2 regions of the Clostridium sp. MSTE9 genome follow, and region 2 is predicted to be linked to the other one. Evidence: riboswitches for the same ligand, from Rfam matches in the RefSeq annotation. Region 2 holds a riboswitch; the other holds the start of a gene.
The links. Region 2 has a riboswitch for FMN ahead of HMPREF1141_RS01780 (ECF transporter S component). Riboswitches for the same ligand answer to the same signal wherever they lie in the genome.
Positions count from the first base shown of each region.

Region 1: it holds a riboswitch for FMN, as region 2 does, so the genes downstream of both, ribD (bifunctional diaminohydroxyphosphoribosylaminopyrimidine deaminase/5-amino-6-(5-phosphoribosylamino)uracil reductase RibD) here and HMPREF1141_RS01780 (ECF transporter S component) in region 2, are expected to answer to the same signal.

Region 1 covers NZ_AKFU01000052.1:2,451-18,121, forward strand. Annotated here, with positions in the region: gene HMPREF1141_RS15200 (hypothetical protein) at 1-509, shown strand, start outside; gene HMPREF1141_RS15205 (hypothetical protein) at 558-1,805, opposite strand; gene HMPREF1141_RS15210 (xanthine dehydrogenase family protein molybdopterin-binding subunit) at 1,907-4,237, shown strand; gene HMPREF1141_RS15215 (FAD binding domain-containing protein) at 4,234-5,073, shown strand; gene HMPREF1141_RS15220 ((2Fe-2S)-binding protein) at 5,060-5,548, shown strand; gene HMPREF1141_RS15225 (YIEGIA domain-containing protein) at 5,673-6,572, shown strand; gene HMPREF1141_RS15230 (hypothetical protein) at 6,587-6,787, shown strand; gene HMPREF1141_RS15235 (DsbA family protein) at 6,864-7,370, shown strand; FMN riboswitch at 7,530-7,644, shown strand; gene ribD (bifunctional diaminohydroxyphosphoribosylaminopyrimidine deaminase/5-amino-6-(5-phosphoribosylamino)uracil reductase RibD) at 7,790-8,890, shown strand; gene HMPREF1141_RS15250 (riboflavin synthase) at 8,872-9,510, shown strand; gene HMPREF1141_RS15255 (bifunctional 3,4-dihydroxy-2-butanone-4-phosphate synthase/GTP cyclohydrolase II) at 9,523-10,722, shown strand; gene ribE (6,7-dimethyl-8-ribityllumazine synthase) at 10,747-11,214, shown strand; gene HMPREF1141_RS15265 (hypothetical protein) at 11,543-11,809, shown strand; gene HMPREF1141_RS15270 (hypothetical protein) at 12,049-13,146, opposite strand; gene HMPREF1141_RS15275 (hypothetical protein) at 13,425-13,661, shown strand; gene HMPREF1141_RS15280 (four-helix bundle copper-binding protein) at 13,828-14,166, shown strand; sodium ion sensor (DUF1646 type) at 14,399-14,464, shown strand; gene HMPREF1141_RS15285 (sodium-translocating pyrophosphatase) at 14,729-15,671, shown strand, end outside.
Region 2 covers NZ_AKFU01000009.1:3,567-19,237, reverse strand. Annotated here, with positions in the region: gene rpoB (DNA-directed RNA polymerase subunit beta) at 1-623, shown strand, start outside; gene rpoC (DNA-directed RNA polymerase subunit beta') at 638-4,183, shown strand; gene rpsL (30S ribosomal protein S12) at 4,481-4,912, shown strand; gene rpsG (30S ribosomal protein S7) at 5,059-5,529, shown strand; gene fusA (elongation factor G) at 5,606-7,687, shown strand; gene tuf (elongation factor Tu) at 7,787-8,992, shown strand; FMN riboswitch at 9,200-9,330, shown strand; gene HMPREF1141_RS01780 (ECF transporter S component) at 9,408-9,980, shown strand; SAM riboswitch class I at 10,099-10,200, shown strand; gene metK (methionine adenosyltransferase) at 10,271-11,452, shown strand; gene HMPREF1141_RS01770 (hypothetical protein) at 11,981-12,334, shown strand; gene HMPREF1141_RS01765 (ATP-dependent RecD-like DNA helicase) at 12,384-14,600, shown strand; gene HMPREF1141_RS01760 (ComF family protein) at 14,590-15,282, shown strand; gene HMPREF1141_RS01755 (rod shape-determining protein) at 15,381-15,671, shown strand, end outside.

The DNA of each region.
Region 1 (15,671 bases), on a different contig from region 2:
TTATATGGGTAGGAATCTTATGCTCGTCAATCAAACTGCTGAACCTGATGCTGCCGGGGCGTATCGATAAAGTCATCAATCCGGCTATTTCTATTGTTTTTGAAGCTCTGGCAATGGCTGCAATCATTTATGTGTTCCAGAGAATGAAAAGTGGAAAATCGAGCAATATCCTTCAAAACGCGGGTATGATTCTTCTCATGAACATCGGCTGGCGGTTATTGTACACCGTATATTTGCTGTTCATCGTTCCTGACTGGATACGCGAAGTTTCAGTAGTGGCCGATACAGGGAAATTCATCACGTTCTTTGTGGTGCAAAACCTGATGACAAGTATTTTGATTACAATCGGATACTACTTTAGAAGTTTCCTTTTCAAACCCATCCGGCTGATTGAAAAAAAGATAGAATCTTCTTCAAACCGCATTCCTCTCCGTCTAAGGCCCGTGATCAGAAGCAGTACCATTTGTATATTGCTTGTTGCAAACATCGCTCTTGAATTGTTCCTTTGAAAAAAGCTCCATCCTCAATTGAGGATGGAGCTTTTTTCTTACTTGTATTTATACGGCAGGAGTACGAGCAATCTCGGTATTATCTTTTGTGTTGTCTATCAGTCCTTGAACGGGATTCGGTTTTGATTCCGCGCGGTAATCGACGTTGAATTTGTTTTGATGCTGTACAATCACATTGTGGCTTGCTACCGCATTCACATCGCTGTTTACGCGATTCTGGTAAATAAAAAACTCGTGATTCTGCGGGAGCTGATCAACAGGTACAAAATTTTCTCTGTTTGCGGTCAGGCAAATCTGATCCTTCAGCACCTGCCGGACATAGTCCCTGGTATCGTGAATTTGTAAGAGCTTCGGAAATTCTCCGCCGGGAATGACTTGCTGCCAGTCTTTCTTTTCATATTGATTTAACAGCTCCACCGCCTTGTGCAGATGCGAGATTTCCTGCTCCAGATGAAGCTCCCATATCGATTTGACATTGGGGTCCAGTTCATCCTGATAGAAAGAATAGTACAGGTAACATTCCGTGTATTCATGCAGCAGCAGGTTTTCAAGCCAAGTGGCGTTCGGGTCGAGCAACGAGCCATACTGGCTGACGTGCTGTTCCTCGATCATTGCAATTTCCAAATAAAGCTGCCGGCCCAAATCGTTGTAATAGGTGTTGCCGACATTCATATAAAAGTTCATGGTCTGCTGCTCGCCGGCCGTAATGATCAGCGTGTTCAGCATCGTGCGGATATCCGCCGTTTTAAAGTCGACAGGATGCTTGACGGATTCATACGGGAACCGGTGTTCAGCGATTGTCGGGCGCCCCGGGGTGATATCCACATAGCTTTTCACCAGCTGCTGGGCGGGTATCTGGGAATCCAGATCAAGAAGATTGGAGTAGCGGTATAAGTGATCAAAATCTTCTAAAAGGGCAAAGTCCAGGGCTTGTTTTACGTAGCTGTTCGGCTCATTTTGTGCCAGCCATGCCGTTAAATCGACAGCGACATGCTCATACCCAATGGTCGTTTCCAGTTGTGTCTCATCGATCGGCTTGAGCCAGTTGATGCGTTTTTGCTGCTGCTGCTCCACACGGCGGGACAGAGCCAATTCGCGCCGCAGATCATTATTGGGACAGTTTCGATGAAATTGGTGCTTGAATAATGCGGCTTCTACTTCAATTCCATTCATCAGTATGATGCGAACCTTCGTATAGGGGTCGACTGTCATTTTGTTATAAGGCGTCGGGTACACAGAGGACCAGTTTAGAATACCGTCTGCAACATGGCCAGACTTTTGCTGAAAGGGATTCATTGGTTTAATCCTTCTTTCTTTATTATCTTTCTTACATTTTTTCTATAATTTTTGGAAATATACGATTAAGAAAGATTAAACTGATGCAAAGTTGGTGTGATATGGTTACGGCCATCGGAAAAAGCATACAGCGTAAGGATGCGTGGGAGAAGGTCACCGGTTTCGCCCAGTATACGGATGATTTTCCCACCACGGGGGTGCTTTGCGCCAGACTGCTCACAAGCCCATATGGACATGCCCGTATTCTGAAGATCGATACGGCCAAGGCTTCGGCGGTCAAAGGGGTAAAATCGATCCTGACGGGTGACGATTTTAAGGAATTGCACGGCCCTTTGCTCTTGGATCGTCCCGCTCTGGCGCAGAATGTGGTGAGATATGCCGGGGAACCGGTCGCCCTTGTGGTCGCACAGGAAGAATCCATCGCGGAGCATGCGGTGCGGCTGATCGAAGTGGAATATGAGCCTCTTCCGGTTTTATTAACGCCTTCCGAGTCTTTGTCGCAAGGCGCTGTTTTGATTCATGAAAAAGTAACCGGATATAAAAGAATGCTGACGGATATCTACCCCGAAGAAGGAACCAATATCGCCAGCCGTTACCATATACAGAAGGGCGATGCCCCGGAAGCATTGAAAAAATGTGAATATATCGTTCAAAAGCAATTCTCTTTGCCGCCTTCCGACCACCTCGCAATGGAGGTGCGTACGGCGCGCGCGGAAATCAGTTCAGACGGCCAGGTGCGGATCATGACGTCCTCTCAGTCACCCTATGCGGTGCGTCAGCAGATATCGGGCGCATTCATGATACCGGCCGGGCAGATACAGGTGACAGTCCCCTTTATCGGCGGCGGGTTTGGGGGAAAATCTGCCGTCATGTTGGAAATACTGGCGTTTTTGGCTTCCAAAAGTGTAGGGGGCAAGGCGGTTCGCCTGATCATCACACGGGAGCAGGATATGGCTGCTCCGCCGAGCCGGATCGGGCTGGAGGCAGATATTACAATCGGCGCGGACAAAGATGGGAAGATCCAGGCGGCTCAGATGACCTTCCGCCTGGACTGCGGTGCGTATACCGATATTTCGCCGTATATGGCAAAGGCCATTGCGGCAGACTGCACTGGACCTTATCATATGGAACATGTGTTGTGCGATTCTCTGTGCGTGTATACCAATCATACTTATGCAACCGCTTACCGGAGCTTTGCGCATGAATCGTACACCTTCTGCATGGAGCGGGTGATCGATCTTTTGGCAAAGCGCTGTGGGCGGGACCCTCTGGAGTTCCGTTACCGCAACGCGATTCACGCAGGCAGCACCACCCCAACGCAGGTGCCGTATACCGAAAGCCTGATCGGCGATTTGAGAAAATGCCTCAGTAGGGCAAGGCAGCTCTCGTTATGGGATGCCGGGAGCAGAACCGCAATCAAGCAGAATACGGTGAAGGCAAAGGGGATAGCCTGCTTTTGGAAGACCGAAAATCCCCCTACCGATGCCATTTCGGGGGCCACCGTCACCTTTAACACAGATGGGAGTGTCAATCTGGTTACCGGGGTTGTCGAGATGGGCTCCAATGGCCAGACCCATCTGGCGCAGATCCTCGCGGAAAAATTGGGTATCCCCTGCGAAAAGGTACACGTGGTGCTGAGCGTTGATACCCGTGCAGCTCCGGAGCATTGGAAAACGGTAGCGAGCCTGACCGAATATATGGCCGGGAAGGCTGTTTTGCGTGCTGCCGACGATCTGCTGCAGCAGCTTCGAAGCAACGGGTCACAGGTTTTTGGCCGCCCGATTTCAGACATTGAGGTGTCTCACGGGCGCGTTTATTCCATTCGGAATCCGGAGCGCTTCATCGAGTTCAAGGATATTGCGCAGGGGTATCAGGCGCCCGACGGCACGTCGATCGGGGAGCCGGTGCTGGGGCGGGGCGGAATGATGCTCAAAGGCCTCAGTATGCTCGATCCCCAAACGGGGAAAGGGAAAACGGGGCCTGCGTGGACGCTCGGCGCTCAGGTGGTGGAGGTCGAAGCGGACATCACGACCTTCAGCTATCGTATTGTCTCCGCTTTAACCGTGATGGATGTTGGAAAGGTGATCAATCCGGAATCGATGCGCTCCATGGTAGCGGGCGGAATGGCAATGGGAATGAGCATGGCAAGCCGGGAAGCCGTTTCTTATGACAGCCAGGGGGTACCGCAGGCGCCGACTCTGCGCACCTATAAGCTGATGCATGTTGGGCAGGAGCCGGATTATCAGGTGGACTTTGTGGAAACGCCGCAGGACGATTCCCCCTATGGAATGCGCAGCTATGCCGAACATGGGCTTATTGCCATTCCGGCCGCACTTGGGAACGCGCTGTCCAATGCGTTCGGGATAGAAGAGGTAACGCTGCCGCTGACTCCGGAAAATATATGGAAAGCATCACAGAAGGAGAAGCCATGATTCCATTTGATTTTGTTTATTGTCGTCCCGATACGCTGAACGAAGTGACAGACACATTCAAACGGTATCAAAACGAAAATAAAAAGGCCATTTGCTATGGTGGCGGGTCTGAAATCATTACGATGTGCCGGGTAAGCAGCATTCATCCCGACGTGGTCGTCGATATCAAAAACATTCCCGAATGCAGGGTTTTAGAAAAAGACGATTGCTTTTTGAATATCGGGGCGGCCTGCACGCTCAACCAGATCAAGGAATCAAAGCTGTTTCCGCTGCTGGGGCTTGCCTGCGGCCGGATCGCGGATCACACCAACCAATGCAGAATTACGTTGGGCGGGAATCTGTGCGGCACCATTATTTATCGTGAGACAAGCCTGCCGCTGCTGTTATCCGACGCAGAGGTGACCACCAGCGGGCCGGATGGAATTCGGCGGGTTCTTTTTCAGAACATCTTTGACGGCAGAGTCCAGCTAAAGGAGGGGGAATGGATCGTACAGGTGCATATTCCCGTGTGGGCACTGCAGGCGCGTCATGCCCATATCAAAAAGACCGCCCAGGAAAAAATCGATTATCCGCTGGTCAATGTCACTGCGATCTGGAAGGATGACGTCCTGCGTACGGCGTTTTCCGGAATCTGCTCCCGGCCTTTCCGCAGCAGTCAGATAGAGGCTGTGCTGAACGATCATGGGCTCTCGCCCGAGATTCGCGCGGAAAAAGCGGCTGAATTATTGCCGGAGCCGCCTTATCATGACGTGGAAGGCTCGAGTGAGTACCGGGCCTTTGTATTCAGGAACACATTGTGCGAGTTGTTGGAGGCATGGCAGAATGATAGAGCTTGAGGGAAAAACAGTCATATCGCTCAATGTAAACGGGGATTCTCACGAGGTAATGGTGAGACCCTCCGACCTCCTGCTGGATGTATTAAGGGAACAGCTCGGGCTGACCAGTGCGAAGGCGGGGTGCAAAAACGGCGACTGCGGCGCCTGCACGGTGATGGTCGACGGCTGGCCGGCAAAATCCTGTCTTATGCTGGCGGTGGAGGCTCAGGATAAAAAAATCACCACAGTAGAGGGGCTCGGCGGCAAAGCGGCCGTACAAAAAGCCTTCGTAGAGGCAAACGCATTTCAGTGCGGGTACTGCACCTCCGGGTTTTTAATGGTGTGTCATGCGTTGATGACGCAGCACCCCATCATGCCGGACGAAATTGTCATAGAAGAATGGCTGCAGTCCAACCTGTGCCGCTGCACCAGCTACCAGGAGATCAGAAAAGCAGTTCATTTGATGTATGATTCTTTGCAGGGCGCTGATATTTGAATCAGACGCACCGCTTTTCCTTATCCGCAAGCTGTTTTGACAGCGGAGGAGCGGCAAAGAGGGCACAAGATGAGATTTTCCGTTACTACACGATTCTGATACAAGTTTGGGGGATGCTTTGAGAATGCCAATTCATGAGGAGATGTTGAGCATCACATATGCCTGGGCAATCGGGCTGGGAATTGTGGTGGGCACGATCGCGCGTGCCATCACGCTGGTGGTGGATTATAGGCAGACGCCAACCTATCCTGACGGTCAGTTCATCCATCTGTTTGCCGGGTTTATTGCCGCCGCGCTGGGGGCTGTCGCCATTCCCGCGCTGCTGGAAAAGGATTATGCGGCCTTTACCTTTCTGGCGTTGGCGGTACAGCATTTTCGGGATATCCGCAAAATGGAGCAGGAGAGTTTAAACAATCTGGAGCTTTCCGGGTATGCCCGCCGCGGGGACGCGTATATCGACGGGATTTCAAAAACCTATGAGGCGCGAAACTACATTTCAATGATTTCCTCTATGATCGCATCCTCCGTCGTGTTGTTGATGGAGAGCCTGCCGCGCGCGCTTGCGGTGATCACGGCCGCCGCGCTGGGGATGCTGTCGGTATTTTTGCTCAAACGGTTTACGCGCGGAAAACGGGTGGGGGATATCTGCGTTATTCAGCAGGGGAAGATTCAAATACAGGGTTCCAACTTATTTGTCGACGATGTTTACGTCACCGGTGCGGCAGGCTCGCCCGTTGCGCGGGAATTATTTCTCCAACAGGGGCTGGGCGTTGTGATTACCCCCAAAAAAGAGCAGTTTCGTGCCACGTTGGAAAACGCCGGGCAGCGGCAGGCCATTTTGTATGAGGCGGCCAGCACCCTGGGTGTCAAGACGTATCAGTATGTCAAGCGAAGTGTGGAGCAGGATAAGATGGTGATCGCTTTGGTGCCGGTCGACCGCGATATCGGGCGGATGATAGCGGCGATCCAAAATACGCCCGTGTTGGAAAACAGCCGCAAGGTACGCAGGATCATGTCCCGTTAGGAATCAGGAAAGGAATGAGGAAAATGACAAACGACCCGCAGATTCTGGTGTACTTTACAAATCAGCCGGATCAAATTGTCGGCGGGGACCCGCTGTGCCTGCACATTCAGGATCAGGAGCAGCGCGAGCGGATGATCGTGGAAATGGCCAGGCTGTTTGAAGCCGGTGTGGTTCATCTTCCGAATGGCGACGCAATGATCGTAATGGGCTTATGATCGAAAGGAAAAGGTCGGCAAAAAACAATTTGACATTTTTCGCTCTCCGTTTTATTCTGTGAATGGGGTGAATGAAATGAAACAGGAATTAGAAGTGTTCTTTGACTATGCCTGCCCTTATTGCCTTCGGGCGCACGAGTATTTAACGGAGCTTATGCCGCAGTATCCTGACATCAGCGTCGTTTGGCGCCCCTGCGAAGCACACCCCAGGCCTGACCGATATGGCCTGCACAGCGACCTGTGTATACAGGGTTATTTCTTCGCTCTGGAAAACGGGGTCGATGTTTTGGCGTACCATGCTCGCATGTATCGGGCGGCTTTGAAAGATCGTATCGATATTGAGAGCGTCGATGTGCTCACTGATTCCGTGCGCGATCTCGTCAATGCGGACGCTTTCCGGCTGGCGCTGCAGCAGGGGACTTACCAAAAGGCGCTGGCGGAGTCGAATCAGCTTGCGTTTGAGCGCTCCGGCGTGTGGGTCGTGCCGGCATACCGGATGGAAGGCCGAAAGATAGATGCCGTTGAAAATGTCGGCGTTTCCAAGGAACAGCTCCGGCGTTTTCTGGATCAGGCAAATGGGTGAAATCCATGCGAGCGCGCAATAGAAGATTCACTTAGAACAAAGAGGGAATTCCGTTTTTTACGTTCAAAAGACAGAGCCTTGTTCCTATAAAACGGTTCCCTTTGATTCGCTTTTTTCTTGACAAATACAAAACAAGTGATATGATAAATGTAATTGAATAAGGATCTTCAGGGCAGGGTGCGATTCCCTACCGGTGGTAAAGCCCACGAGCCGCAAGGCATGATTCGGTGTAACTCCGAAGCCGACAGTATAGTCTGGATGAAAGAAGATAAATGGATACAGGATAACTGTGTGTATGAAATTTTGCTCTGGAATAGTTTTATTCCAGAGTTTTTTTATTTCATCATCGGTTACTCTCTGTGCCGCAGAAATGCCCTGAACGATTTTGTTCAGGGTATTTCTGTTTTTGGAGGTGTGATATGACGGATACGGAATACATGAGCCTGGCCGTCGAACTTGCAAAGAAGGGCTGCGGATGGGTGAATCCCAATCCGATGGTGGGCGCGGTGATTGTAAGGGACGGTCAGATCATCGGGCAGGGGTATCACGAAAAGTACGGTGCGCTCCATGCGGAACGAAACGCGCTTGCGAGCTGTGAATCCCCTCCGGCCGGCGCCACGATCTATGTGACCCTTGAGCCGTGCTGCCACTACGGCAAAACGCCGCCTTGTACCGACGCCATTCTGGAAAGCGGCATTCGCCGGGTGGTGATCGGGTCCCGCGACCCCAATCCGCAGGTTTCGGGGAAGGGGATTGCGATTCTGCGCTCCCACGGAATCGAGGTGACGGAAAACAGATTAAAAGACGAATGCGACGCGCTCAACCAGAGCTTCTTTCACTACATTCAAAAAGGGACGCCTTATGTGGTGATGAAGTACGCGATGACGCTGGATGGGAAAATCGCCACACATCAGGGTAAATCCCAATGGATTACCGGGGAAGCGGCGCGCCGGCGCGTTCATGAAGACCGGCACCGGTATTCTGCCATCATGGTGGGTGTCGGCACTGTTCTCGCGGATGATCCCCTCCTGACCTGCCGGATGGAAAACAGCAGAAATCCCCTGCGGATCATTTGCGATACCAGTCTGCGAACACCGCTGCAGGCGAGGCTCATCACATCGACAGCGATAGCCGGTACGCTCCTTGCCACAGCGGTAACAGACCGTGAAAAACACCGGCCTTATCTGGAGGCGGGCTGCGATATTGTGGTAATTCCCGAAAAAGAAGGCCACATTGATTTAAACTGTCTGATGAGGGTGTTGGGCGAAAGAAAAATCGACAGTGTTTTGCTGGAGGGCGGCGGAACCTTGAACTGGTCTGCGCTGCAAAGCGGGATCGTGAACCGGATTCAGGCTTACATTGCCCCCAAGCTGTTTGGCGGCAGCGCAAAAACGCCGGTGGCGGGCCCCGGGGTCGATTCCCCGCAGGAGGCTTTCCGGTTGGGCAAGCCGACGATCACACAGCTCGGGGAGGATATTTTATGGGAAAGCGAGGTGCTTGCATGTTCACAGGGATCATAGAAGAGGTCGGCAAAGTACAGAGCATCCGCAAGGGCAGGGATTCCGCCGCCGTCTCGATTGACGCAAGAATGATTCTGGAGGGGATTCGCCTTGGGGACAGCATCGCGGTCAACGGCGTCTGCCTTACCGTTACTTCCTTTTCGCAAAGCGGCTTTACCGCCGATGTGATGCATGAAACCCTGAACCGTTCTTCTCTGGGGAGCCTGCGTGCGGGAAGCCCGGTCAATCTGGAACGGGCGATGCCCGCAAACGGTAGGTTCGGCGGGCATATTGTCTCGGGGCATATCGACGGCACCGGAACAATTTCCGTTATAACAAAGGACGATAACGCCATTTGGTACACCGTGAAAACGGGCCCCCCTATTCTAAGGTACATCATTGAAAAAGGCTCGGTTGCCATCGACGGTGTCAGCCTGACAGTGGCCAAAGTTCATAACGATGGATTCAGCGTATCCATCATACCGCATACCGCGGCACAGACCATTCTGCCTGAAAAACGCATCGGCGACATCTTTAACCTGGAAAACGACTGTATTGCAAAATATGTGGAGCGGCTTCTGGGTTCCCAGTCGCCAAAGACGGCGATCACGACAGAATTTCTTGCAAAACACGGCTTTTAAGGAGGAAATAACATGTTGGAGTACAGCACCATTGAAGAGGCTCTGGAAGAGCTTCGGCAGGGCAGAATCATTCTGGTTACCGATGATGAAGACCGCGAAAACGAGGGCGATTTTATTTGCGCCGCCGAGTTTGCCACTACGGAAAACGTAAACTTCATGGCGGTGCACGGTAAGGGCCTTATTTGTATGCCCATGAGCAAAGCGCTTTGTCAAAAGCTGCAGTTCCCCCAGATGGTCAGCGACAATAAAGATAACCATGAAACGGCGTTCACGGTTTCTGTTGACCACACGAGCACCATAACCGGGATTTCGGCCGCCGAGCGCAGCATCACCGCCATGAAATGCGTGGAGGAAAACGCAAAGCCGGAGGATTTCCGCCGCCCCGGCCATATGTTCCCGTTGACGGCAAAGAAAAATGGCGTTCTGGAGCGGAATGGGCACACCGAAGCCACGGTGGATTTGATGCGGCTGGCCGGTTTGAAGGAATGCGGCCTGTGCTGTGAAATCATGCGGGAAGACGGAACCATGATGCGTACGCCGGAGCTGATGGAGCTGGCGAAAAAATGGGGCCTTAAAATGATCACCATCAAAGCCCTGCAGGAATACCGCAAAAGAAATGACAAGCTGGTTGAGCAGGTTGCCTGCGCATCCCTTCCCACAAAGTACGGTGATTTCAGAATTTACGGATACATCAACAAGCTGAATGGCGAACACCATGTGGCGCTGGTGAAAGGGGAAATCGGCGACGGCAGAAACCTTTTGTGCCGTGTGCATTCCGAGTGCCTGACCGGCGACGCGTTCGGCTCTGAGCGCTGCGACTGCGGTCAGCAGTTCGCGGCGGCTATGGCGCAGATCGAGAAGGAAGGCCGCGGCATTCTGCTTTACATGCGTCAGGAGGGCCGCGGGATCGGGCTGATCAACAAGCTGCGCGCTTATGCGCTCCAGGATCAGGGGATGGATACGCTGGAGGCAAATCTCGCGCTGGGTTTTTCGGGGGATTTGCGGGAGTATTTCATCGGTGCGCAGATTCTGCGTGACCTTGGGGCGAAGACCCTGCGCCTGCTCACCAACAATCCGGATAAGGTCTATCAGCTTTCCGGCTTCGGGATGGAGATCGTGCAGCGCGTTCCAATCCAGATGGACGCCACCGCACACGATCTGTTCTACCTGAAAACGAAGCAGGAGAAAATGGGTCATCTTTTGAACTTTTGATATTGAAATAAAGGAGAGTCAGGTATGAAAACATTTGAAGGGAAACTCGTATCCAGGAACATCCGCATCGGCATTGTCGCCGCCCGTTTCAATGAGTTTATCACAAGCAAGCTGCTGAGCGGTGCGCTGGATGGACTGAAACGCCATGAGGTCGGGGAGGGCGATATTGACATCGCCTGGGTTCCCGGAGCTTTTGAAATTCCGCTGATCGCCTCTAAGATGGCCAAAAGCGCGAAGTATGATGCCGTCATCTGCCTTGGTGCGGTCATCCGGGGCAGCACAAGCCATTACGACTATGTGTGCAGCGAGGTATCGAAGGGGATCGCCCATGTCTCCCTGCACAGCGATATTCCCGTTATGTTCGGAGTGCTGACCACGGAAAATATTGAGCAGGCCATAGAACGGGCAGGTACAAAAGCGGGCAACAAAGGCTTTGACTGCGCTGTCGGCGCGATTGAAATGGTCAACCTGATTCGTGAAATCGAAGAATAAAGCAGAACCAACTGGAACAGACCCATTTCGTTTGAATCAAAAAATAAAACAGGGCAGATGCTTTGCCTTCTTCATAATAGTAATCTTCCGCTTTGGAATCCCCAGAGGATAAAAAGTGAGTGCTTTTGGAATAGATCTCTATTGTTTCAGTCAATTCGTCGCAGGCAAAAAACAGATTCAACCATTGCGTTTGGACTGCACGGCAGAATACAATGATTGGCTGGCAAGAATTTATCATGAAATAAAAAATTATTTGCGAATAAACAAATAATTTCTGGATTTTGGATAAGACTAAAAGCGTACTTTGATTTCAAAGGAGATTATTAGGATGAATACAAATGACAATTTAGAAAACACAAAGAAGCTCAATCAGCAGTCCCGCCAGAATGCGTCCAGCCAGAGTTCATCCGGCCAGAGCTCTTCCAGCGTGAGCAGCATGAATTCCAAGGCTGAGCAGGAAGCTCGTCAGCTGAACCAGCAGTCTCACCAGAGTTCGTCCGGCCAGAGCACTTCCAGCGTAAGCAGCATGAATTCTGCGGCTGAGCAGGAAGCCCGCAAGTTGAACCAGCAGTCCCATCAGGGCACATCCAACTGAATATTCTATGAAATGCCCCTGTCCGTAATGCTTGAATGCGGACAGGGGCATTTCTATTTGTAAAACAGCCGCCGACGATAAAGGCGGAGCCTAAAGCCTTCACGGGAAAAAGGGCAAAAAAACTCCTTTTGATGCTTCCGGCAGCAGGGAAACATCAAAAGGAGGGTATTCAAAGAGGAATGAATCAGGGTTCAGCACATACTCGATAGGGATACAAGCATATAGTTATAGCAGTCCAGCTACTTTGCCAGCGCCAGAATCTGTTCGCAGATTTCTTCTTCCTTTTGCTGTACGCGCTCAAAGTCCATATGCGGGATGTAGTGCCCTTCCAGTTCGTCATGCAGCTTTTTCGTTTGGGCAAGCGCTTTTAAGGCTTCGCCCAGCAGCGTATCAAATGTTTTAGAGTTGAACTCTGTCGCATCCTTCTGCGGTTCGGTCAGCGCGGGGTCGATATACTGCGTCAGATCCAGTATCGTCTGGCGGCGGTCTTTCAGCTCGAAGCCGTCTTTCTCAGAGAGAAACGCCAGCTTCAATTCCGGAATCAGCACATGCTCGATACGAGTTTCCGGCGTAAGCGGGGAGTAATACAGCTCTACGTCCAGTCCGCGAAATATCGCCTCGTCGGTCACTTTTTTCAGCATTTCGTTCACGCCGACGCCCCACAGGCTCCGGATGGAATACACCTTGTCTGCGCTGTTCGCCAGCGATTCCAGATGATTGACAACACCCGATGGAGTGATGGCGCTGGCAAACAGACGGCGGGTTTTGCCCAGCCTGCCGGTTACCGCCACTTTCTCCAGTTCGCTGTCGATGATCCGCTGCGCCTGCAGAAGCGGGCCGGCTTTCTCTGTTGCGGATTCGAGCGTTTCCAAAATATCATCCATCAGGCATTTGGCCGCCGCAAGGTATTGATAGGCATGCTTGTATTGCCGCTTGATATCCGCGTTGATACGAATGATCTCATCGTGGTTCTGGCGGATAGCCTCCGCGTTCCAATACTCTCCCAAATTGATGATCTCGTCGACAGCGGCGGGGTATACCGGGTCAGTGACATGTGGGGCCGTGCCGTCGATGAGCGCTACGCCCAGCGCCGGAATCACCAAACAATCCAGCGAATCCGGGTCTGACGCGCAGTGCATGTACTCAAGATGGAATCCTTCCAGCGCCATCCGCTCGCCGATGCGCTTTAAAAAGGTAGATTTGCCCACGCCGGGGCCGCCTTTCAGACAATAGATACGCCTGGCCTTTGTCGGCGGCAATATATAAGCGAAATAAGAGAAAAAGCCTTGGCTGCTGTTGTTTCCGGGGAACATGTGACGAACCAGATTATCTGCCATAGTAGCACCTCGCAATACTTAACAGTATGTGTATTTTTCCTTTATCATACTATGCATGGTCGGTATGCCCAGTACCTATATTCTGAAAAATAAATATCTCGGTGGATCGGGCCTTGACGATAGGCAGCGTCCGTTGTTTTACAGGATCAGCGGCGCTCTGCCACGCGGCTGTATGATTCGGCCAGTCAAAACTTGCATATTCAAAAACCGACAGGCAATAATAATGGCTGATCAGAAGTTCATGCAAAGGGTGAAATTTTAATATAGGATGTGATGCTATGACAAACAGAGAAATCGGGAGACTCTTAAATTTGTTTGAAGTCGGGGAAGCAACGGGACACAATCTCATTTTATCCAAGAAAAGCCCTGTTGTTCACAAAGTGAGTGAAGAGAACATTCAGGAGCTTCTTGAAAAACATGTCATCTCTAAAATCAGAGAAGGGCAGGCCGGAGAAGATCAATACATGATCACGGAATTGGGACTGAGAGTCAGAAACGGGCAGGCAGAGGTTTAACTTCTGCTTGCCTGTTTTTTTAGCCGAAGAAGGATAAGCTGTGTTTTCTAAGGAATCTCCCCACCCCCCTGGGGCATATTGCTGACAGAAAGCGATTGATACACATAATACAACGTCATACGTGAACACTATCAGCATCAATGATTCCAAAAGGAGATGTCTGTCTATGAGTATTGTGGGAAAACCCCTTAACAATTATCAGAAATGTATCGACGCCTGCCTTCGCTGCTTTCAGGCGTGCCATGAATGCGCGGTCCTTTGCCTGCAGGAGCCGGATGTGGCACAAAGAACGAATCATATCGGCATGATGTTGGAATGTGCAGGTTTCTGCCAGGAAGCAGCCTGCCTGATGACCATGAATGCAAAGCACGCAAAAGAGATGTGCCAGCTGTGCGCCACGGTTTGCGAGGAATGCGCAGCAGGCTGCGCTCAATTTAAGGACGAGCATTGTCAGCAGTGCGCCGATGAATGCCGCAAATGTGCCGCGGAATGCAAGGCCATGTGAATGATGAATCGCTGATCAGATAAAAAGGAACCGTCACATGACGGTTCCTTTTTATCTTCTGAACGATCACTCATCGGGTGGGGAATCTGCATTTTCCTGATTGACCAATTTGTGAAGTTTCTTACAAAGAATTGATGAAAAGTGGAAATAGATTTCCTTCATTTTATTCATAAGTGTTGACAAGCCTGGGATAAAGTTGTAAAATTAGCACAATTAAATATTGAAAAATTCCGGTTGGGCAGATGTTCATCATGTATTGATATCTGTTTTCAAGATTTGTAGCTTAGGGTGGAGGCTTCGTAAGAAGCTCCCACCCTTTTTTGTATTGAAAACAGTGTGTCTGCATCAACGAGAAAAGGGGGGGGGGCTTCTGCTGGCTGGCTCTGACAATTTGTGTACATAACTCTTGTGACAGTGATTCCAAGATCAATGTTTTTGCTTTCCGCAGCATTCGAGACTGTTGCGGGAATTTTGCTGCCTTTCATTGATTTTGAATTCATTGTCGGGTAAAGAGTTTCTGTTCTCCATAGTTCGAAAGGAAAATGAAAAGGAGTGAACCCCCATGCAAAATATGTTTTGGGTTGGTTTCGTCGGATTTGTACTCGCTGTCTTTTTTGCTTACCTGCAAAGAAACCGGGTGATGAGTTATTCTGAGGGAACCGAGAAAATGCAAAAAATAGCCGCGTCGATCCGTGAAGGTGCGAACGCCTACTTAAAGCACCAGTATTCTACGGTTGCAAAGGTGTTTGTCGTGGTGTTCCTTGTCCTGTTGGCAATGGCCTTTGGCACCAACGGGCAAATGCTTTCTAAATTTACCCCCTTTGCCTTTTTAACGGGCGGTATCTGGTCGATGCTGGCAGGCTTTATCGGGATGAAAATCGCGACCAATGCCAACGCCCGTACCGCGCAGGCCGCCTCTGAAAGCCTGAACAAGGGCCTGCGTGTCGCGTTTTCCTCCGGTTCCGTCATGGGCTTTACCGTAGTGGGGTTGGGGATTCTGGATGTTTCCATCTGGTTCCATCTGCTGCACTATGGCTTTGGCATCACGGACGCCACTCAATTGGGCAATATCATGGTAATGAACGGCATGGGCGCTTCCTTTATGGCGCTGTTTGCCCGTGTGGGCGGCGGCATCTATACCAAGGCAGCCGATGTAGGCGCCGACCTGGTCGGCAAGGTGGAGGCCGGTATTCCAGAGGATGACCCCCGCAACCCCGCTACAATTGCCGATAATGTAGGCGATAACGTCGGCGACGTGGCCGGAATGGGCGCTGATCTGTACGAATCCTATGTGGGCTCTATTTTGGCGACGTTCGCGCTGGCCGCCGCTGCCGGCTACGGCTTTGAGGGGATGCTTCTGCCCATGCTGCTTGCGGTATGCGGAATCGTATGCTCGATCATCGGTTCGTTCTTTGTCAAAACAAAGGAAGATGCGACCCAAAAGTCTTTGCTGACCTCGCTGCGTACCGGTACCTATCTGGCCGCCGGTCTGTCCGCGATTGTCG
Region 2 (15,671 bases):
TCAGAGACGGCCGCACCGGCGAGCTGTTCGACAACCCCGTCACCGTCGGCTATATGTACTACCTTAAGCTCCATCACCTGGTTGATGATAAGATCCATGCCCGTTCCACCGGCCCGTACTCGCTCGTTACCCAGCAGCCGCTGGGCGGCAAGGCGCAGTTCGGCGGCCAGCGCTTCGGAGAGATGGAGGTTTGGGCGCTCGAGGCTTACGGCGCCGCTTATACCCTGCAGGAAATCCTGACCGTCAAGTCCGACGACGTGGTCGGCCGTGTCAAGACGTACGAGGCCATCGTCAAGGGCCAGAACATTCCGAAGCCCGGCGTGCCGGAGTCCTTCAAGGTTCTGATCAAGGAGCTGCAGTCGCTGGCTCTGGACGTAAAGGTGCTTGACTCCAACAATGAAGAGGTCGACCTCCAGGTAAATTACGACGACGATGTCGGATTTACTCCGTCCAGCGATGCGTTTGATGAGCCGACTGTTGCCACACAGGATAATTTTGACGGATACACGATGGAAGATCCCGACCTGGACGATTCCTTTGAGGAGGAGCCGGATCTGTTCTCGGACGAAGAAGATGAGGAGGATCCCTTCGACAGCGATTCTAACAGCGAAGATATGGAATAACAGGGGGTTGCAACATGGAATTTAACGTTTTTGAATCAATGAAGATCGGCCTGGCTTCTCCGGATACCATCCGCGAATGGTCGCACGGCGAGGTAAAAAAGCCCGAAACGATCAACTACCGCACCCTGAAACCCGAGCGCGACGGACTGTTCTGCGAAAGAATCTTTGGGCCGCAGAAGGACTGGGAGTGCCACTGCGGAAAATATAAGAGAATTCGTTATAAGGGTAAAATCTGCGAACGCTGCGGCGTTGAAGTGACCACCGCAAAGGTTCGCCGCGAGCGCATGGGCCACATTGAGCTGGCCGCGCCCGTCTCCCACATCTGGTACTTTAAGGGCATTCCTTCCCGCATGGGCCTGATTCTCGACATCTCGCCCCGTATGCTGGAAAAGGTGCTGTACTTTGCCCTGTATATCGTCACCGATCCGGGCAATGTGCGTGAGCTGCAGAAAAAGCAGATGCTCAATGAAAAAGAATACCGCGATATGCGCGAGAAATATGAGGATGATTTCAAGGCAAGCATGGGCGCTGAAGCGATTCAGGCCCTCCTTGCGGAAATCGATCTTGATAAAGAGTCTGAGGAGCTCAAGGCGGAGCTGGAGAATTCCTCCGGTCAGAAGCGCGTGAGAATCCTGAAAAGACTCGAGGTTGTCGAGGCGTTCCGCCTTTCCGGCAACCGCCCCGAATGGATGATCATGGATGCTGTTCCGGTGATTCCGCCGGATCTGCGCCCGATGGTACAGCTCGACGGCGGCCGCTTTGCGACCTCCGATCTGAACGACCTGTACCGCCGTGTGATCAACCGCAACAACCGTCTGAAAAGACTGCTGGAGCTCGGCGCGCCGGACATCATCGTGCGCAACGAAAAGCGCATGCTGCAGGAAGCGGTCGACGCTCTGATCGACAACGGCCGCCGCGGCCGCCCGGTCACCGGCCCGAACAACCGCCCGCTGAAATCCCTTTCCGATATGCTGAAGGGTAAGCAGGGACGTTTCCGTCAGAACCTGCTCGGCAAGCGCGTTGACTACTCCGGCCGTTCCGTTATCGTTGTCGGCCCTGAGCTGAAAATGTATCAGTGCGGTCTGCCGAAGGAAATGGCTCTGGAGCTGTTCAAGCCCTTCGTGATGAAGCGCCTGGTCGAAACCGGCCTCGCAGGCAACATCAAGGCGGCGAGAAAAGCCGTGGAGCGCGCGAAGCCCGAGGTTTGGGACGCGCTGGAAATCGTGATCAAAAACCACCCGGTTCTGCTCAACCGTGCGCCTACGCTGCACCGCTTGGGCATTCAGGCTTTTGAGCCGGTGCTCGTTGAGGGCCGCGCTTTGAAGCTCCACCCGCTGGTCTGCACCGCGTACAACGCCGACTTCGATGGCGATCAGATGGCCGTCCACGTGCCGCTTTCCGCAGAAGCGCAGGCCGAGGCCCGCTTCCTGATGCTGGCTGCCGGCAACCTGCTCAAACCTTCCGACGGACGCCCGGTTACCGTCCCGACACAGGATATGGTTCTGGGTTCCTATTACCTGACGCTGGATAAAGACGGCGAGCAGGGGGAGGGCAAAATCTTCCGCGATGTGGATGAAGCTCTGATGGCCTACGATACTGGAGTTGTTCAGCTGCACGCCAAAATCAAGGTGCGCCGCTCTCTCATGATCGACGGCCATATCGTGACCGGTCTGGTGGATACCACCGTCGGCCGCATCATCTTCAACCGTCCCATCCCGCAGGATCTGGGCTATGTGGATCGCTCCATTCCGGAGAACCGCCTGAAGTTCGAAATTGATTTCCTCGTGGGCAAAAAGCAGCTCGGGAAAATCATCGACCGCTGCATCCGTGTGCACGGAACCTCTAAGACGGCTGAAGTGCTCGACAGCATCAAGTCGCAGGGCTATAAATACTCCACCAAGAGCGCCATTACCGTTGCCGTCAGCGACGCGACGATTCCTGAGGCGAAGAAGACCCTCATCAAAGAGGCCGATCACCAGATCGACATGGTCACGGATGAGTACAGAAACGGTCTGCTCTCCGAGTCGGAGCGCTATAACGCCGTTCTGAAAATCTGGGAAAAGACGACAGGTGAGGTTACCGATGCGCTGCAGCACGCACTGGATCGCTACAACCCCATCTTCATGATGGCGGACTCCGGCGCCCGTGGTTCGATGAGCCAGATTCGTCAGCTCGCCGGCATGCGCGGCCTGATCGCCAACACCTCGGGCCGTACGATCGAAATCCCCATCAAGGCCAACTACCGTGAAGGCCTGAATGTTCTGGAATACTTCATTTCTTCCCGCGGCGCCCGAAAGGGTCTGGCCGATACCGCTCTGAGAACGGCGGACTCCGGTTACCTGACCCGCCGTCTGGTCGACGTTTCGCAGGAGGTCATCATCCGTGAGGACGACTGCGGCACCAGCGAAGGCCTCGAGGTATTTGATATCCGCGAGGGCAAGGAATCCATCGAGCCGCTCACCGAGCGCTTGCAGGGTCGTTACCTGGTGGAAGACTTCATCGACGAAGAGACCGGCGCGGTGCTGGTATCCAAGGATAAGCTGATGGATGAGCAGGATGCCGAACTGATCGTTTCGAAAGGCACAACACACATCAAGATCCGTTCCATCCTCAACTGCCACGCCAGACACGGTATCTGCAAGAAGTGCTACGGCGCCAACCTTGCGAATGGCCAGTCGGTCGATGTCGGCGAGGCTGTGGGTATCATTGCGGCGCAGTCCATCGGTGAGCCCGGTACGCAGCTGACCATGAGAACCTTCCACACCGGCGGTGTTGCCAGTGCTGAGGATATTACACAGGGTCTGCCGCGTGTTGAAGAACTGTTTGAGGGCAGAAAGCCGAAGCATCTGGCCATCATCAGTGAAATCTCGGGCGAGGTTTCCTTCGAGGAGATCAAGAAAAACCGTCATGTCGTGATCACCAATAAAGAAACCAGCGACCAGAAGTCGTATCTCGTCCCGTTCGGCTCGCGCATCAGCGTGAAGGAGGGTCAGGAGATCAAGGCCGGCACAAGGCTGACCGAAGGCTCCGTCAACCCGCACGACGTGCTCGCCATCAGCGGCCCGCAGGCGGTGCAGGACTACCTGATTCAGGAAGTACAGCGCGTTTACCGGATGCAGGGCGTTGATATCAACGATAAGCACATTGAGGTTATCGTTCGCCAGATGATGAAGAAGGTTCGCATTGAAGAGGCGGGCGACACCAACCTGCTGCCCAGCGCGCTGGTGGATAAGAGTGATCTTGAGGCTGAGAACGAGGCGGTTCAGAAGCGCATTGACGCCGGTGAAGCCGACCTGCAGCTCGCCACCTTCACTCCTATGCTGCTTGGTATTACGAAGGCCTCTCTGGCTACCGATTCGTTCCTGTCGGCCGCGTCCTTCCAGGAAACCACCCGTGTTCTGACCGACGCCGCCATCAAGGGCAAGGTCGATCCGCTGCTGGGCCTGAAGGAGAACGTGTGTATCGGTAAGCTGATCCCCGCCGGTACCGGCATGAAGTGCTACGGCGACGTTGAGGTTGAGACCGAAAAACCGGTATTGACAAACGACGCAGTATCGTGATAAAATAACCAATTGTGATGATTTGTGAAAAGAACAGCGAAAATCCTGCTCAAAGCATCGTAAAAAAGAGCAGGATTCCGCTGTCTACTTGTGGAGTTTTTACAAATTGTAGTGCGGTATTTCCCGGTTTCTTCCAGCGTTTTTTTCGCCGGGAGGCGGAGAATTCCGCAGTTGTTTTGTGAAAATTTTACTTCTTTGCGTCCTGCAAAGACAAGCCGTCTATCTTAAGTATCAATTCGGTTAATGCGGGAAATATATTCCTGTTTAACATATTAAATTTCAGTGAGGAGGTGTCATATGCCCACGTTTAACCAGCTGGTCCACAAGGGCAGAGAAGTCAGCGAAAGAAAGGCCAAGGCCCCGGCGCTTCTGAAAGGTTGGAACTCCAAGAAACGGATCGCTATCGATCAGGATTCCCCCCAAAAGCGCGGCGTTTGTACTTCTGTCAAGACCGCTACCCCGAAGAAGCCTAACTCAGCTCTCAGAAAGATCGCCAGAGTGCGTCTGTCTAACGGTATTGAAGTCAGTGCTTATATCCCGGGTGTCGGCCACAATCTGCAGGAACACAGTGTTGTAATGATCCGCGGCGGTCGTGTAAAGGACCTGCCTGGCGTGCGTTACCACATTATCCGCGGAACTCTGGATGCCCAGGGTGTTGCGAAGCGCATGCAGGCCCGTTCCAAGTACGGTGCGAAGCGTCCGAAGCCCGGCGCTGCGAAAAAGGGCTAAAAACCGAATATGACAGAAACCTTACGGCTGCGTGCGTATGCACAACTGCGGCGTTTTTATAAAATAGATAAGAGCGTCTCTTCGGCCCACGGGAGTTTGTCCTTTCGAGTACCTATGATATCATTTATGTGAAGGAGGGAAGTAAAGTGCCAAGAAGAGGTTCTATTGCGAAACGTGATGTTTTGCCCGATCCGCTTTACAAATCCAAGCTTGTCACCAGACTGATCAATAATATTATGCTGGACGGTAAGAAGGGAGTTTCCCAGAAGATCGTTTACGGCGCGTTTGATATTGTCAGTGAAAAAACAGGAAAAGACCCGCTCGAGATGTTCGAGCAGGCGATGGAAAACGTAATGCCTGCTTTGGAGGTTAAAGCCCGCCGCGTGGGCGGTGCGACCTACCAGGTTCCTATGGAGGTTCGCCCTGAAAGAAGGCAGACGCTGGGTCTGCGTTGGATCACCCGTTATTCCAGACTGAGATCCGAAAAGACCATGAAAGAAAGACTTGCCGGGGAAATCCTTGATGCGATTAATGGTGCCGGTGGCGCTGCCAAGAAGCGTGATGATACGCATAAGATGGCGGAAGCCAACAGGGCGTTTGCTCATTACAGGTGGTAATTTTCCGGCGTTGACCGAAAGATTTTCCGTGTTAGCATAATGAGCGGATACATTTTTCAGAATTAAGGAGGAAACTATGCCGAGGCAGGTATCGCTTCAAATGACAAGAAATATCGGCATCATGGCCCATATCGATGCTGGTAAAACAACAACAACAGAACGTATTCTGTATTATACGGGAATTAACCATAAGATCGGTGAAACCCACGACGGTTCCGCGACAATGGACTGGATGGCACAGGAGCAGGAGAGAGGTATTACCATTACCTCCGCTGCGACTACCTGCTTTTGGAAGGGTCATAGAATCAACATTATTGATACTCCCGGCCACGTTGACTTTACCGTAGAGGTAGAGCGCTCCCTGCGCGTGTTGGACGGTTCCGTTACCGTCTTCTGCGCGAAGGGCGGAGTAGAGCCTCAGTCCGAAACCGTATGGCGCCAGGCTGAGGAATATAAGGTTCCCCGTATGGCCTACGTCAATAAGATGGACATTATGGGCGCCGATTTCTACCGCGTGGTACAGATGATGAAAGACCGCCTCAAGTGCAATGCGGTTCCGATCCAGCTGCCGATCGGCAGTGAGGACACCTTCCGCGGTATCATCGACCTGGTAAACATGAAGGCTTATGTTTATTACGATGATCTGGGCAAAGATATCCGCGAGGAAGAAATTCCGGAGGATATGAAAGAGCTGGCGGAAAAATACCACACCGAGATGGTAGAGCATGTGGCAGAGCAGGACGATGTCCTGTTTGAGAAGTACCTCAATGGGGAAGCTCTGACAGAGGCTGAAATCAGCGACTGCATCCGCAAGGCGACCATCGCGAACCACATGGTTCCGGTTACCTGCGGTACATCCTACAAGAACAAGGGTGTGCAGAAGCTGCTCGACGCGATCGTGGCTTACATGCCTGCTCCGACAGACATTGAAGCGATCAAGGGCGTAAATCCCGACACCGAAGAGCCGGAGGTTCGCCATTCTTCCGATGAAGAGCCTTTCTCCGCTTTGGCGTTTAAGATCGCTACCGACCCCTTTGTCGGTAAGCTGTGCTTCTTCCGCGTATACTCCGGTATGCTCACCGCGGGCTCCACTGTTTACAATTCCACGAAGGATAACAACGAGCGCATCGGCCGTATTCTGCAGATGCATGCGAACCACCGCCAGGATATCGAAACCGTGTATGCGGGCGATATTGCCGCGGCGGTCGGCCTGAAGAACACCATCACCGGCGATACCCTGTGCGATGAAAAACACCCGGTTATCCTCGAGTCCATGGAGTTCCCGGAGCCTGTTATCCGTGTTGCGATCGAGCCGAAAACAAAGGCCGGTCAAGAGAAGATGGGTATTGCTCTTGCGAAGCTTGCAGAAGAGGATCCCACCTTTAAGGCTTATACCGACGAAGAGACTGGCCAGACCATCATCGCCGGCATGGGCGAGCTTCACCTCGAAATCATCGTAGACCGTTTGCTGCGTGAATTTAAGGTAGAGGCGAACGTTGGTAAGCCCCAGGTTTCTTACAAAGAAACCATCCGCAGAAATGCCGAGGCAGACACTAAGTACGCCAGACAGTCCGGCGGTAAGGGCCAGTACGGTCACGCGAAGATCCGTATTGAGCCGAACCCGGGCAAGGGCTACGAGTTTGTCAACGCTGTTGTCGGCGGCGCGATCCCGAAGGAATATATTCCTGCTGTTGATCAGGGTATTCAGGGCGCGATGCAGACCGGTATTCTGGCGGGCTACAACGTAGTTGACGTAAAGGTTACGCTGTATGATGGCTCCTATCATGAGGTCGACTCCTCTGAAATGGCGTTTAAGATCGCCGGTTCTATGGCGTTCAAAGAGGCTATGAGAAAAGCTGACCCGGTTCTGATGGAACCCATCATGAAGGTTGTTGTTACTGTTCCGGACGAGTATATGGGCGACGTTATCGGCGACCTGAACTCCCGCCGCGGAATGATTCTGGGTATGGACGCCGTTTCCGGCGCACAGCAGATCAATGCCGAGGTTCCGCTGTCCGAAATGTTCGGTTATGCAACCGACATGCGCTCTAAAACACAGGGCCGCGGCCAGTATGTTATGGAGCCCGCGCACTACTCTGAAGTGCCGAAATCCGTATCGGAAGGTATCATCTCCGACCGCAGCAAAAAGAACGACTAACAGGCGCAAAAGGCTTGATTTTTCATACCCGACTTGTTAGAATAGGCGTAGTCTTACTATGATAAAATTGATTTATGAAAAATAAAAGGAGGATTTCCAATGGCAAAGGCAAAGTTTGAAAGAAACAAACCGCACGTAAACATTGGTACCATTGGCCACGTTGACCATGGTAAAACCACATTGACCGCCGCTATCACCAAGGTTCTGAACCTGAACGGCACTTCCGAGTTCGTTGATTACGCGAACATCGATAAGGCCCCCGAAGAGAGAGCGCGTGGTATCACGATCAACACTTCCCACGTTGAGTACCAGACTGCTAACCGCCACTATGCGCACGTTGACTGCCCTGGCCACGCCGACTATGTGAAGAACATGATCACCGGCGCTGCTCAGATGGACGGCGCTATCCTGGTTGTTTCTGCTGCGGACGGCCCCATGCCCCAGACCAGAGAGCACATTCTGCTGTCCCGTCAGGTAGGCGTGCCTTATATCGTAGTATTCATGAACAAAGCTGACCAGGTTGACGATCCCGAGCTGCTGGATCTGGTTGAAATGGAAATCCGCGATCTGCTCAACGAGTATGAGTTCCCGGGCGACGACACCCCGATCATCCGCGGTTCTGCTCTGCAGGCGTTGGAATCCACCTCTAAGGATGTCAATGCTCCCGAGTACAAGTGCATTCTCGAACTGATGGATGCAGTTGACAGCTTTATCCCCACTCCTGAGCGTAAGGCTGACCAGCCCTTCCTGATGCCTGTTGAAGACGTATTCACCATCACCGGCCGCGGCACTGTTGCTACCGGTAGAGTGGAGCGTGGCCAGCTGAGAACTTCTGAGGAAGTTGAAATCGTTGGTTTGACCGAAGAGCGCCGCAAGGTTGTTGTTACCGGTATCGAAATGTTCAGAAAGATTCTGGATTACGCTGAGGCCGGCGATAACGTAGGCGTTCTGCTCCGTGGTATTCAGAGAAATGAAATCGAGCGCGGCCAGGTTCTGGCGAAGCCCGGTACCATTCATCCGCATACCAAGTTCAAGGGCCAGGTTTATATCCTGAGCAAAGAAGAAGGCGGACGTCATACTCCGTTCTTCAACAACTATCGTCCCCAGTTCTATTTCAGAACTACCGACGTTACCGGCGTTATCTCTCTGCCCGAGGGCACCGAGATGTGCATGCCTGGCGATAACGTTGACATGGATGTTGAGCTGATTACCCCCATCGCGATTGAAGAGGGTCTTCGCTTCGCTATCCGTGAAGGCGGCCGTACAGTTGGCTCCGGTGTTGTTACCGGCGTTGTAAAAGCCTGATTTCAGGTTTTAACTTGTCTGATTGCCCCCGACCATTTTGGCCGGGGGCTTTTTGCATAACCAGTGTTGATGTCAGCCGTTTTTGTGTCCCTTGTTTGGGCATGGGAAAAGAACAGTTTCCTTTCTTTTATGATTAGCAAAGGGAATTTACAATCCCCTATTGACAAATTAATATCAAGTGAATATAATAAAAATATCAATTAAATAAGCTGTCTTCGGGGCGGGGTGTGATTCCCCACCGGCGGTAATGCGGTTTTTGGCCGTTAGCCCGCGAGCATGTGCTGATTTTGGTGAGATTCCAAAGCCGACGGTATAGTCCGGATGGAAGAAGAACTGCGCGTTTGCGTTTGTTTTGTCCCGCAGATTTTCTGCGGGATTTTTTTCGTTGACAGCGAAAAAAGGAGAGACAATAGAAATGAATAAATCCATGACCCAAAAGAGCATTATTCAGATGACCCAGCTTGCCGTGCTGGCGGCAATTTCTGTGGTGCTGGTCGCTTTCGTCCGTATTCCTCTTATTCCCGCGGCGCCGTTTCTGGTGTACGACATGGCGGATGCTCCCATTTTGATCGCAGCGCTCCTGTTTGGTTCGAGCCCGGCGCTTCTGGTGCTTTTTGTGGTTTCTGTCATTCAGGCGGTTTTCTTCGGCGGCAATGGATGGGTCGGCCTGGTGATGCATTTTGTGGCGTCCGGCGCTCTGATTTTCCTGGTAGGCGAGTTTTATAAGAGAAAGCATAAGTTTTCTGACGCGGTGGTCGGCATGGTGCTTGGCACGCTGGCGATGACAGCGCTGATGATACCGATGAACTACATCTTTACCGTACATTTCTTCGGCATGCCGAAGGCGGCGCTCGACGCGCTGATTCTGCCGGCGATCATTCCGTTCAATCTGCTCAAGGCTTCTCTCAACAGTGCGATTGCGGCAGTATTGTTTAAGTCTTTGCAACCATTTGTTCAAAAAAATCGTGAAATGATTCATCCGGTTTAGCAACTATTTTTTCGACTTTTATTTTGTATTCTTCATATAATATGTTATAATAATCTCATCACAGATGCCGGAGCATTGTTTCTGGTGCCTGAAAGATGTTGGTTTACAACAGAATAATTCCTTATCAAGAGTGACGGAGGGAACAGGCCCTGTGATGTCCGGCAACCTGCGCAATGTGCGAAAGGTGCCAAATCCTGCGGATAAAGCCGGCAGATGAGGTTGCTTTCCACCGTTTGGCTTCTCCGAACGGTGGATTTTTTCATTGTCTTATTGTATTAGGAGGCGTAATTATGTCAAAATATTTTTTTACATCTGAATCGGTAACAGAGGGACATCCCGATAAAGTTTGCGATCAGATTTCCGACGCCGTTCTGGACGCCATTCTGGCACAGGACGAAAAAGCCCACGTGGCCTGCGAGGTTACGGCGACCACCGGACTGGTGCACGTAATGGGCGAAATCTCGACAGAGTGCTACGTTGATATTCCCGCGATCGCCCGCGAAGTGATCCGCGAGATCGGCTACGATGACCCCCAGTATGGCTTTGATGGCAATTCCTGCGGCGTGCTGACTTCGATCGATATGCAGTCGCCCGATATTGCGATGGGTGTGAACCAATCGTTTGAAGCCCGCGGCGGCGCCACAGATGAAAATGATCTGATCGGTGCGGGGGATCAGGGCATTATGTTCGGTTTTGCCTGCAACGAAACCACAACGCTGATGCCGCTGCCCATTTATCTTGCTCACGCGTTGGCCAAGCGCCTGGCGGCTGTGCGAAAAGACGGTGCCCTGCCGTATCTGCGTCCCGACGGAAAAACGCAGGTAACGGTGGAGTATGAGAACGGTAAGCCCACCCGTGTGGAGGCAGTGGTCGTTTCTACTCAGCACGACCCCGACGTGACCCAGGAGCAGATTCACAAGGACATCCTCGAGCAGGTGATCCGCCCGGTGGTTTCTGCCGATCTGCTGGATGAGAACACCAAATATTATATCAACCCCACCGGCCGCTTTGTGGTCGGCGGCCCTGTCGGCGACAGCGGCCTGACCGGCCGAAAGATCATCGTCGATACCTACGGCGGTTTCGGCCGTCACGGCGGCGGCGCGTTTTCCGGCAAAGACCCGACGAAGGTAGACCGTTCCGCGGCATATGCGGCCCGCTATGTTGCCAAGAACATTGTTGCCGCAGGCCTTGCCGAAAAATGCGAGGTGCAGCTCGCCTATGCCATCGGCGTAGCGCGTCCGGTCTCCATTCTTGTGGAAACCTTTGGCACCTCCGCTTATACCAGCGCCCAGCTGGAAGCAGCGATTCAAAAGGTGTTCGATCTGCGCCCGACCGCGCTAATCAAGTCGCTCGGCCTCAATCAGCCGATCTACCGCCCGCTGGCGGCTTACGGCCACATGGGCCGCGAGGATCTGGGTGTCGCGTGGGAGAAGACAGACAAAACAGAGCAGCTGAAGGCCGCGCTGGCTTAATCAGTATTTTTATAGGAAAGAGGAAGGCCTTTGTGCTTTCCTCTTTTTTGTGCTGTGCATGTGATTCTTCCATGGCGCACGCATGGGATTTTCTTTGTGTAGAAGCGATTCTTTATATCAATTTTTAATACTTATAGTATAAATTTTGCAAAATATAACGTTTTCTGAGATATAGCGAGAAATTTCTCCTGGCGCAGGGTTTTCCTTTCATGCAGGGGCAGATAGTTTTCTTTGTTCGGCAAAAGTTATTTGTTCGCGATAGATTAGGTTGTTTTCTCTGCGAATTTTTTGATGCGCCAGCAGAGTTCACACAGGAACCCGTAAAGACAAAATAATTATATTTGAAAGGCTGTTTTTGCGTGAAAGCAGCCAGCGTACACGTGACGAATGGAGCGCGGAGGGGATGGTTTCCTTGCGCTACTCCGTGACGTATATGCAGGTTTAACCTGCCGCGACGCGAGTGCAGGCTCAGCCTGCCGACTGTCATTTTTTCCTTTTTCGCATATCATAGCAATGAGGTGATTACAAATGGAAGATATGATCGGCAGAATTCTGGTGGCGTTTTTTGCGGTGGTTGGCCTTACGGAGCTGTGCCGTTTTGTATTGTTCTGGCTGACCCGTCCGGGCTGGGAAGAGAAAATCACGGTTTTGGTGTGTGTTTCAGGGAACGATAACAGGGTGGAATACCGGCTGCGCGGAGCGCTCGAGCGTTTGCGCTGGCTGCGCCATACCGGGCACAGAGAGCTGATCTGTGTGGACTGCGGGATGGATCGCGAAACAAGGGCGATCTGCGAAACATTTGCCCTCGCGAACCCAAGCGTCCGGCTATGTATGGCGGCGGATCTGCCGGAAACACTGAACGGGGAATTTGCAAATACATAGAAAAAGAGGTATACTGAAATCAACAGCAAACACAGCCGAGGATGAGAATATGCAGGAAAAACAATTGCTGGAACTGACCGGCACAGTGGAAGAAATCGTCTTTAGCAATGAGAATAACGGGTATAAAATCCTGGAGCTGAAAGCAGGGGAGGAGCTGATCACAGTGGTCGGCACCCTCCCCTGGGTCGGTTGCGGGGAAGAGCTGCGCGTCATCGGTACTTGGATTCATCACCCAAGCTTCGGCCAGCAGTTTAAGGCGGAAGCATTCGAGCGTTCTGCGCCCAAAACAGCAGATGCCATCCTGCGGTACCTGTCCTCCGGCGCGGTTAAGGGAATCGGCCCCGCCACAGCAACGCGTCTGGTAGAGGCATTCGGCGAGCATACGCTCGAGGTGATGGAGCAGGAGCCGGAGCGCCTTGCCGGCATCAAGGGTCTCACCCGCGCTAAGGCGGAAAAAATCGCGCAGGAGTTTCAGCGCATCTATGGCATCCGCGAAATCATGCTGTATCTGGGCGGGTTTGGGATCACGCCGGAAGAAGCCCTGCGGGTCTGGAAGCAGTACGGCCCATCCTCCGCAGAGCTAATCCGCACCGACCCGTTTCTGCTGTGCGCCGACGGCGTCGATATCGATTTTGGGCGCGCCGATCTCATTGCGGAATCCGCGAGCGTGGATCAGGACGACTTTTCGCGCCTGCGCGCGGGGCTCCACTATGTGCTGCGGCACAACACGAACAACGGCCATACCTGCCTGCCGAAGGACAAGCTGATCCCCGCCGCCGCGCGCATGCTTGGAGTGGAGCCGGAGATGCTTTTCTCCGTCCTCGAAGAATTGAAGGAAGAGCACGTACTGATCCCCCAACTGCTCGGCGGGCGGGAATTTATCTTTCTGCCGCGCTATTACCAGTCCGAATCGTATTGTGCGGGTCGGCTGCTGATGCTGCTTCGTTATCCGGCGCAGTCGCTGCGGAATGTCGATGGATATATCGCGGCGGTGGAGGAACGCCTTGGCATTGAGTATGCCGAGGGGCAGAAGCAGGCGGTGCGGCAGGCGCTCGAGCAGGGCATGCTGATTTTGACCGGCGGCCCCGGCACCGGAAAAACGACGGCGCTCAACGCCATCATTTCCATTCTGGAGGAGCAGGGCGAAAAGGTGCTGCTCGCAGCGCCCACCGGTCGGGCGGCGAAGCGCATGTCCGAGGTGACGGGCAAGGAGGCGAAAACCATCCACCGGATGCTTCAGGTAGAGTGGAACGACCGCGATGCGCCCACCTTTGCGCGCAACGAAAAAAATCTGCTGGATTGCGACGCGCTGGTGCTGGACGAGCTTTCGATGGTGGACGTTCAGCTGTTCGAAAGTGTGCTGCACGCGCTCCCGCTCGGCTGCCGGCTGATTCTGGTGGGCGACTGCGATCAGCTTCCGTCTGTCGGTGCGGGCAACGTGCTGGGCGATCTGATCCGCTGCGGCAAATTTCCTGTCGTGCAGCTGCAGGAGGTATTCCGTCAGGCGATGAACAGCCTGATCGTCCGCAACGCGCACCGCGTGGTGGCAGGCGAACTGCCGGAGCTGCATGACCGCACCGGGGACTTTTTCTTTCTCCCGATGCGTCAGGCCGACCGCATCGCAGATACGGTTGTGGGGCTGTATACGGAACGTTTGCCCCGCACCTACGGTTACGACCCCACGGTGGATATTCAGGTGCTCTGCCCCGGCAAGCGCGGCGCTGTAGGGACGGAAGGAATGAACCGCCGCCTGCAGGAGGCGCTGAATCCTCCCGGGCCGCAGAAACGCGAGATCAACGTAAACGGCGCTGTCCTGCGCACGGGCGACAAGGTGATGCAGGTACGCAACGATTATAACCTGACCTGGCAGCGTCCGGACGGAAGCACCGGCGAGGGCGTGTACAACGGCGACGTCGGCATCCTGCTCGAAATCGATAAGCGCGGCGGTACGCTCACGGTGCAGATGGACGACCGCTATGTGCTATATCCGCTCGAAAGCGCGTCAGAGCTCGATCTGGCGTACGCCATGACGGTCCACAAGAGCCAGGGCAACGAATTTCAGGCGGTGGTCATCCCGCTGTATACCGGGCCGTCGCAGCTGAATTACCGCAACCTGCTCTACACGGCCATCACCCGCGCAAAATCGCTTTTGATTCTGGTGGGCATGGAACAGGTGATCGAAGCCATGGTCAACAATAATCGAAAGACACTGCGCTATTCGGGGATGGGCTGGTTCCTGTCGGAGGAAAGCGTACATGAAATGTAAAAGCCTGTGGAACGGCATATTAGAATTTTTTTATCCGCCGCGCTGTCTGTTTTGCCGAAAAATCGTGCCGCCCGGACGTGAATGCTGCGAGGCCTGTGAGAAATCGCTTTTGTCCGAGCACTGGAGCGCGCGCATGATCGAGCCGCAAACCGGGAAGACTCTTGTTTGCATTGCTCCCGATCCATACGACGGCCCGCTGCGAAAGGCGATGCTGGATTTTAAATTTCACAACATGCCAAAGCATGCACATTTTTTCGCGCAAAGAATCTTTTCGCAGCTGCGGCAGAGCTCGTTTCTCACCCGTGCGGATTTCGTCGTCAGTGTGCCGCTGTCACGGGAAAGGCTGCACCAGCGCGGCTATAACCAGTCGGAGCTGATTGCCCGGGAGCTGGCCGCACTGGCCGGGCTTCCATATTTCACTGTGCTGGAAAAGCATGTGGAAAACCAGGAGCAGCACCGGCTGCACAAAAAAGACCGCCGTCAGAATGTGCGCGGCGTGTACCGGATTCTTCCGGGCGCTCATCAGGTGGAAAACCAACGCATTCTGCTGGTGGATGACATTCTCACAACGGGCGCCACGCTCGGCGAATGTGCCGCGGTGCTGTACGCCGCCGGTGCAAAAGAGGTGCATTGTGCTGCGGCGTGCCGCGTCCCCACACAACCGGAATCCATTTCCTGTTGAAAAAAGGGGCAAAATGTTCTATAATAATATATTAAATCTGCCGTATGCGGGCAAATCAGCCCGCGGCAGAAATGCGATAAAGGCAGGTGACCTGAGCGGTGCTTGGAACAGACATTGCAATTGATCTCGGAACATCGTCGGTAAAAATATATTTGGATGGCAAGGGAATTATCCTGAATGAACCATCCGTTGTGGCATATGAGCAGGACACGGATAACATCGTAGCAATCGGGCATGAGGCCTACGCCATGGTGGGGCGCACCTCTTCGAAGATCGCGGTGGTGCATCCGCTGTGCAACGGCGTTATTTCTGATTTTGCGCTGGCTCAGTACGTGATTCAGCATTATTTAAAGAAGATCAACGGCAGCAAGGTGGTCATGCCCCGGGTA